DNA from 2 places in the Corynebacterium sp. p3-SID1194 genome. Region 2 is predicted to be linked to the other one. Evidence: riboswitches for the same ligand, from Rfam matches in the RefSeq annotation. Region 2 holds a riboswitch; the other holds the start of a gene.
What was found. A riboswitch is a leader RNA that binds a small molecule or an ion and turns the genes downstream of it on or off. The one in region 2 is predicted to bind cyclic di-AMP.
Positions count from the first base shown of each region.

Region 1 (3,399 bases), on a different contig from region 2:
GTGCCGCCCGTGTCATGCCTGCGTGGGAGCTCTACCTGGGCAACTACACCATTCCGGGCGTGTTCTGGGTCGCACTGCTGGCAGGCCTGATGGTCGTCCTGCTGCTGACCTACCCGTTCATCGAGAAGAAGGTCACCGGCGACGATGCGCACCACAACCTGCTGCAGCGTCCGCGCGACGTTCCGGTGCGCACCGGCATCGGTGTCATGGGCCTGGTCTTCTTCCTGCTCCTGACGCTGTCCGGCGGTAACGACTTGTTCGCGTACCACTTCCAGATTTCCCTGAATGCGATGACCTGGGTCGGCCGTATCGGCTTGATCGTCCTGCCGCCGCTGGCGTACTTCATCACCTACCGCATTTGCGTTGGTCTGCAGCGCAGCGACCGCGAGGTGCTGGAGCACGGTATTGAGACCGGTATCATCCAGAAGCTGCCGAACGGCGCCTTCGTCGGTGTGCACCAGCCGCTGGGCCCGGTCGACGCCGACGGCCACCAGCTGCCGCTGGAGTACGCCGGTGCACGTGTGCCGAAGCAGCTCAACGAGCTCGGCTACGCCGACTCGGAGACCTCCGGTGTCTTCTCGCCGGATGACCCGGCGATCACCGCGAAGCGCAACGAGATCAAGCGTGCTAACCACCACGAGGAGGTGGAGACCCTCCGCGCCCTCGAGGCCGAGAAGGACGCTTCCGACCGTGATGCTGGCGCTATTGAACGCAAGCGCAAGTAGAATCTAGGCGCAACAGCGCTTAAAACCCCCTTCCGTTTGAGTCCGGTTCAGTCCGGGTCAGGGAAGGGGGTTTCTTCGCGTTTGTAGCGTTTTTGTAACGGTGTGATGAGCGTCACACTAAAATTTTTGAGGGTATAGGGTCTCTTGGGTAGGGGTTACGCAACGCGTTCACAGATGACAACTGTGCAGGTCAGGCTTGATTTTGGCTGCCTGAAGAAAGTTTCTCCCGGGAATCTAGATGGTGACAAATCGCCTTCACCGAAGGCACCGATGAAAATTACGAATTGATAACGGGCGCGTCGCTAGACAATGTCCGTGTCCATTTCGTAACCTATCTGAGACCTTGTGGCCACAGAGGCGCAAGCGATAAGACATCTGAACATTAAGCCGAATTTCACTCCGCCCCCCATGGCGGGGATGGAAGCCGGGGAACCGAAAACGTTTCCTGGGGTGAACGGGAAGCAAGGAGCGCGCACCGAGTGCGCCGGAGCATCCCAAAGGTGATTTCCTGCACCGAACCCGTCAGCTAACCCGGTAGGCAACACTGGAAGATATTGGAGATTGTCCATGGCTAAGCACCGCCGCCAGAACGCGACTGCAAAGCGCAGCATCGCTACCGCCTCCGCGATCGTCGCGGGCGCAACCCTTTTTGCACCGGCCACCGCTAACGCGGCTCAGGTCACCGTCCCGAACTCCGGTATTGCTGCTGAGGTTCCGGGCATCGAGAACGTTCCGGGAATCGCTAGCGTCCCGGGTATTGATCAGTGGATCCCGTCCCTCGCCGGCAAGGCTGACAAGGGTGCGGATGTCCGCGCAGCCATCGACGCTGTGAAGAACGTTCCGGGCGTCGAAAACGTTCCGGGCTTCAGCGCATGGATCGCAGGCGTCGAGGCTAAGTACGCCCCGGCGAAGGCTCAGACCGAGTACCGTGCAGCTGCTGCTAAGCCTGCTCCGAAGCCGGCACCGAAGCCGAAGCCGTCCCAGGGCGAGCGCATCGTGTCCATCGCGAAGTCCAAGATCGGTTCCCCGTACGTCTACGGCGCAGCTGGCCCGAACGCCTTCGACTGCTCCGGCTTCACCTCCTGGGTTTACGCTCAGGCTGGCAAGCAGATCCCGCGTACCTCCGGCGCTCAGGCTTCCGCTGGTCGTAATGTCGCTATCTCCGACCTGCAGCCGGGCGACATCGTCGTGTACTACAGCGGCGCTTCCCACGTTGCTATCTACGCTGGCAACGGCCAGATCATCGACGCGCTGAACTCCGGCACCCCGGTCGGCTACCGTCCGCTGAACTACATGCCGATCCACTCGGCAGTCCGCTTCTAGGACGCAACGCTTCTAAAAGCGTTCAACCGGCCGCGGCACCCCGCAGCAACCACGGGGTGTGCGCGGCCGATTTTCTATCTCGTTTTTCACTTTGATCACACCTGTTTCAGTAACGGAACCCACCCGTTCTGGGCGTTTGACCTGCGACTGTTTGCGGATTAGTTTTGTTACAGGTTTGTAATCTTTTCACCCTTTGCTGCGGCCCCACAGCGCGTGGGGGACGTCTGCGTTTTTGAAAGAAGAGGTTCCCGTGATGGGTACGCACCGCGCTTCTTCCCGTGTGAGCGTTCGTTGCTTCAATGGCACCGCGAAAGCGCTTGCCGCCGCCGGTCTCGCGTCGGCGATCGCAGCAGGCGGCTTTGCCACGCCTGCCCAGGCCGATGAGGTCGACGACCTGATCAAGCAGATGAGCGAGATCTCGGACGAGGCCACCTCGAAGGCTGAGGAAGTCAAGGCGATCGAAGACGATATCGCCAAGGGCGAGCGCGAGGTGAAATCGCTGAAGAAGGTGGCGGACGACGCGCGGCGTGATGCCCGCAAGGCCGCTGACGCTCAGGACGGTGCACAGGGCGAAGTGGATAACCGTGCGCGCGTTCAGTACCGCAACCTGTCGAATGACGCGAATGTGAATGCGCTGGAATCGGCGAATCCGCAGGAAGCTATTGACCGGGCAGCGTACCTCGGCTCTCTGTCCCGTTCTGCGCAGCGCACGCTCGACGAGTCGCAGCGGCTTAACCAGCGGGCTGCTCAGCGCGCGACCGATGCGAATATCGCGGTGGCAGTGGCGAATTACCGCCAGTCCGAGCTTGAGGGCAAGCGCAAGAAACTGGAGCGCGAGCGCCGCGACCTCGATGACAAGGTCAAGGATGTGGAGAAGCGCGTGGACGCCTTCACACCGGAGCAGCGTTCCCGTTGGGAGGCGAAGAACGGACCGGTGAGCCTCAACGTTCCGCCGTCCGCGGCCGCGAACGGTGTTGTCGGCTCGGCGCTGTCCAAGATCGGTTCGCCGTACGGCTGGGGCGCTGCGGGCCCGGGTCAGTTCGATTGTTCGGGCCTGATGTACTGGGCGTACCAGCAGAACGGCAAGTCCATTCCGCGTACCTCCAGCGCCCAGCTCGCTGGCGGCACTCCGGTGTCTATGTCCGAGCTGCAGCCCGGCGACATCATCGGCTACTACCCGGGGGTTACTCACGTGGGCATGTACGTGGGCAATGGCCAGGTGGTCCACGCTGCGGACTACGGCATTCCGGTCCAGGTCGTGCCTTTGAATTCCATGCCCGTCCAGGGCGCTGTGCGCTACTAGTCGCGCAACGCGTCGAATCGCCCCCTTACTGGGCAGCATGGCAACGCT
Region 1 is NZ_JALXWY010000003.1:35,697-39,095, reverse strand. It holds gene M3G19_RS03475 (cytochrome bc complex cytochrome b subunit) at 1-725, shown strand, start outside; cyclic di-AMP (ydaO/yuaA leader) riboswitch at 1,101-1,281, shown strand; gene M3G19_RS03470 (C40 family peptidase) at 1,293-2,048, shown strand; gene M3G19_RS03465 (NlpC/P60 family protein) at 2,302-3,351, shown strand; gene M3G19_RS03460 (glycosyltransferase family 4 protein) at 3,389-3,399, shown strand, end outside.
Region 1: it holds a riboswitch for cyclic di-AMP, as region 2 does, so the genes downstream of both, M3G19_RS03470 (C40 family peptidase) here and M3G19_RS10570 (resuscitation-promoting factor Rpf1 domain-containing protein) in region 2, are expected to answer to the same signal.

Region 2 (3,399 bases):
TCGTCGCGTTCTTCATCGTTATCGCTGTCCACGCGATCGGCCTCGCGGCGCTCACATCGCTGGGCGTCATTTCGCCGGAGTACCGCACCTTCGCGCCGCTCGCTGTGGCGCTCGGCGGCTTCATCTTCGGGTTGGCGATCATTCTCGCCGGCGGCTGCGCATCGGGCACCTGGTACCGTTCCGGCGAAGGTCTGGTCGGCTCGTGGTTCGCGTTGTTGTTTTACGGCCTGTCCGCCGCCGCGATGAAGAGCGGCTTCCTGTCGGGCTTCAATGACAAGCTGAAGGAATGGGACACCGGGTGGACGACACTGCCGCAGACCCTAGGGGTGTCAGCCTGGTGGTTTGCGATCCCGTTCGCGCTCGCGACCGCTTTCATTGCGCAGCGCTACCTTGCCCGTGATGCCGCAAAGCCGAAGGTGACTCTGGAGCAGCCGTGGTACCGCAAGCCGCTGCACCCGTATACCGCTGGTGCTGTCGTCGGTCTACTCGGCGTACTCGCTTGGCCGCTGTCTGCGGCGACCGGCCGCAACGACGGCCTGGGCATCACCACTCCGTCGGCTCACCTGATGAGCTACATCACCACCGGTGAAGGGAGATTCCTCAACTGGGGCACCCTGCTGGTCCTGGGCATCCTTGTCGGCTCCTACATCGCCGCGAAGGTCGCCGGCGAATTCCGCATCCGCGTTCCGGACGGCCGCACGTCCGTCCGCGCGATTATCGGTGGTATCGGCATGGGTGTCGGCGCATCCCTGGCCGGTGGCTGCACCGTCGGCAACGGAATGGTGCAGACCTCCCTGTTCAGCTACCAGGGCTGGGTCGCAATGGCGTTCATCGCTCTCGGCGTCTTCGTCGGTGCGAAGCTGTGGCTGAAGCCGTCCGGGGTGAAGCAGGGTGCTGCCAAGGGGGCAGGCGGTGTGTACACCACCGATGAATCCATTAGCGAACCGCAACTCGCGGGCGTTGAGCCCCGCCAGTCCGAGGTTGAGGAGGCGCCGAAATTCAATATCGTCTCCGCGTCCAGCGGCGTCGGTCTGAAGACGAAGCCGAAACAGGACACCACGGCGCGTCCGCTGGGGGAGGGCCGCTACATCCTCGACACCCTCGGCGATGTCTGCCCGTTCCCGCTCATCGAGGCAAAGCAGGCGATGTCGGAGCTCAACTCCGGCGAAGAGCTCATCATCGACTTCGACTGCACCCAGGCAACTGAATCCATCCCGCAGTGGGCCGCCGACAACGGCCATGGCGTGAAGGACTTCGTGCAGAACCAGAATGCCGGTTGGCAGATCTCCGTGGTGAAAGACGCCGCGGAATAAGGCTGATTCTGCATAGAAAAAGAGCGCTCGCCCCAAAGCGGGGCGGGCGCTCTTTAGCGTCGGCGCGCTAAATCTGATTAGCGGGCGGCGTACTGCTGCTGCAGGCCGGAGACGTAGTCGTTGAAGTTGGCCTGGGCCGCGGAAGCGATGCCCTGGGTGTCGCCAGCGAGAACAGCGTCGATCAGGGTCTTGTTAGCCAGGTAGAACGCGTTGTAGTCGTTGCGGTTGGCCTTGTAGGTTGCGGTGACGCGCGCCGGGACGGCGATGCCACGGTTGTTCAGCTCGCGGGTGATGGAGGTGTACACCGCGTCGACCTCGAGCTCGGTGCTCTTCTTAGCGGCCGGCTTCGGGGCAGGCTTCGGCTTCGGAGCAGCAGCCGGCTTCGGAGCGGGCTTCGGTGCCGGCTTGTTAGCGGAGACGTTGCGCGGGGTCGGAGCGGAACGCAGGCCCAGGCGAGCGGAGCATGCCGGCCATGCGCCCCAGCCCTGGCCGGCGAGGGTGCGCTCAGCGACAGCGATCTGCTGCTCGCGGGTTGCCTGGTGCGGCAGGGCAGCGAACTCGCCGCCGCCGTAAGCACGCCAGGTGCCTGCGTTGAACTGCAGGCCGCCGTAGTAGCCGTTGCCGGTGTTGATGTGCCAGTTGCCGCCAGCCTCGCACTGTGCGAGACGGTCCCAGTCGGAATCCGGGGCAGCGGAAGCGATCGGGCTGATCAGGGCGGTGGTGGCCAGGGCAGCGGTAGCGCCAGCGACGGCCTTGGTGGTCAGGTTACGGTTCTGCTTGCTGTGACGTCCCATGTTGGGCTGTTTCCTCTCTTGTTGTACGTCTGCGAGGTGAGCTGTCGGGTTCAGGCTGAGGTCTTTCGCACACCTGGCCGCATCGTCGGCGGCTTCACCCCAAGCGGATTTCTTCCGCGGTGCACGCGCGTTCTTCGTGCGGTGCTGGGTGGGTCCCCCGCTTTTGTCCTATGTACTTGTGTACTTTCATCGGTTTTCATGCCGGCCGGACAAAACTGAACGTGGCTGGCAGCGTTAAAGGTCACGCCCGTCTAGGGGCATGGCAAGAACTGTAACCGTTTATAACGATTGAGTCACGTTCTCGGCACGATTTGTGATGCATGTGAACAGTGTGACTCGCAGGATCTGTAGCTTGGGGGCCTTCACCTGCAAAAAAGGTGTTTTCGTGACGTACCGCACAATCGTTACCATTGGCGTGTCGCCGATCGGGCGACTAGGCGGTTGGGGGCCGTCGCGCTACACTGAACTCTTTGAATTCTTTCGATTATCGGTGGTGATCGCGCATGCCAGTAGGAAAAGTGAAGTGGTTCGATGCCGAGAAGGGCTTCGGCTTCGCTTCTAACCCAGGGGACGAGGACGTCTACGTGGGCAAGAACGTGCTGCCCGACGGCGTCGACGAGCTCTTCCCGGGACAGCGAATCGAATTCGATTTCGCCGCAGGACGTCGCGGGCCGCAGGCGCTGCGCGTGAAGGTGCTCGACGAGCCGCGCCGCCGCCCGGTGCACCGCCGCAAGCCGGAGGAACTGGGCAGCATGCTTGCAGATGTGATGTCCATGCTTGAGACTCAGGTGCAGCCGGCGCTCGACGCAGGCCGCTACCCGGAGCGTAAGGAGTCCCGCCAGATCGCGGAAATTCTCCGCGCAGTGGCCAAGGAGCTCGACGCCTAAGCGCGGAGCTTTAAAACCCGCCCCTTATTCAGCCTCCGTCGTGAACGCCCATGTGGCCATGACGGGGGTTTCTTCGCCTTTATCGTCTGCGCCGATGAGCAGGGCAGAGACTTCCATGACGACGAGATTGGTGTCGTTGCCGTCATGCTGGGTGGTCACGGGAATATCCACTTCGGTGGCTTCGCCTGGTGTGAAGGTGCGCTCAGTATTCGCGGCCGGGTCGTCGTAAATGCTGAGCACCGTCCATTGCTGCTGAGAGACTTCGTCGGGCACGGTGAGACGGATATTTTCAGCGCCCTCGGCGTTGATTCGGGTGACCTCGCCTTCCGGGCACTCGGCGCCGAATTCGCAGACGCTGAACGGGGTGGAGGAGACCTCCTGCTCGTTATCGGAGCCGTCAGCTGT
Region 2 is NZ_JALXWY010000021.1:18,077-21,475, reverse strand. It holds gene M3G19_RS10575 (YeeE/YedE thiosulfate transporter family protein) at 1-1,313, shown strand, start outside; gene M3G19_RS10570 (resuscitation-promoting factor Rpf1 domain-containing protein) at 1,391-2,107, opposite strand; cyclic di-AMP (ydaO/yuaA leader) riboswitch at 2,118-2,309, opposite strand; gene M3G19_RS10565 (cold-shock protein) at 2,611-2,994, shown strand; gene M3G19_RS10560 (DUF2771 domain-containing protein) at 3,019-3,399, opposite strand, start outside.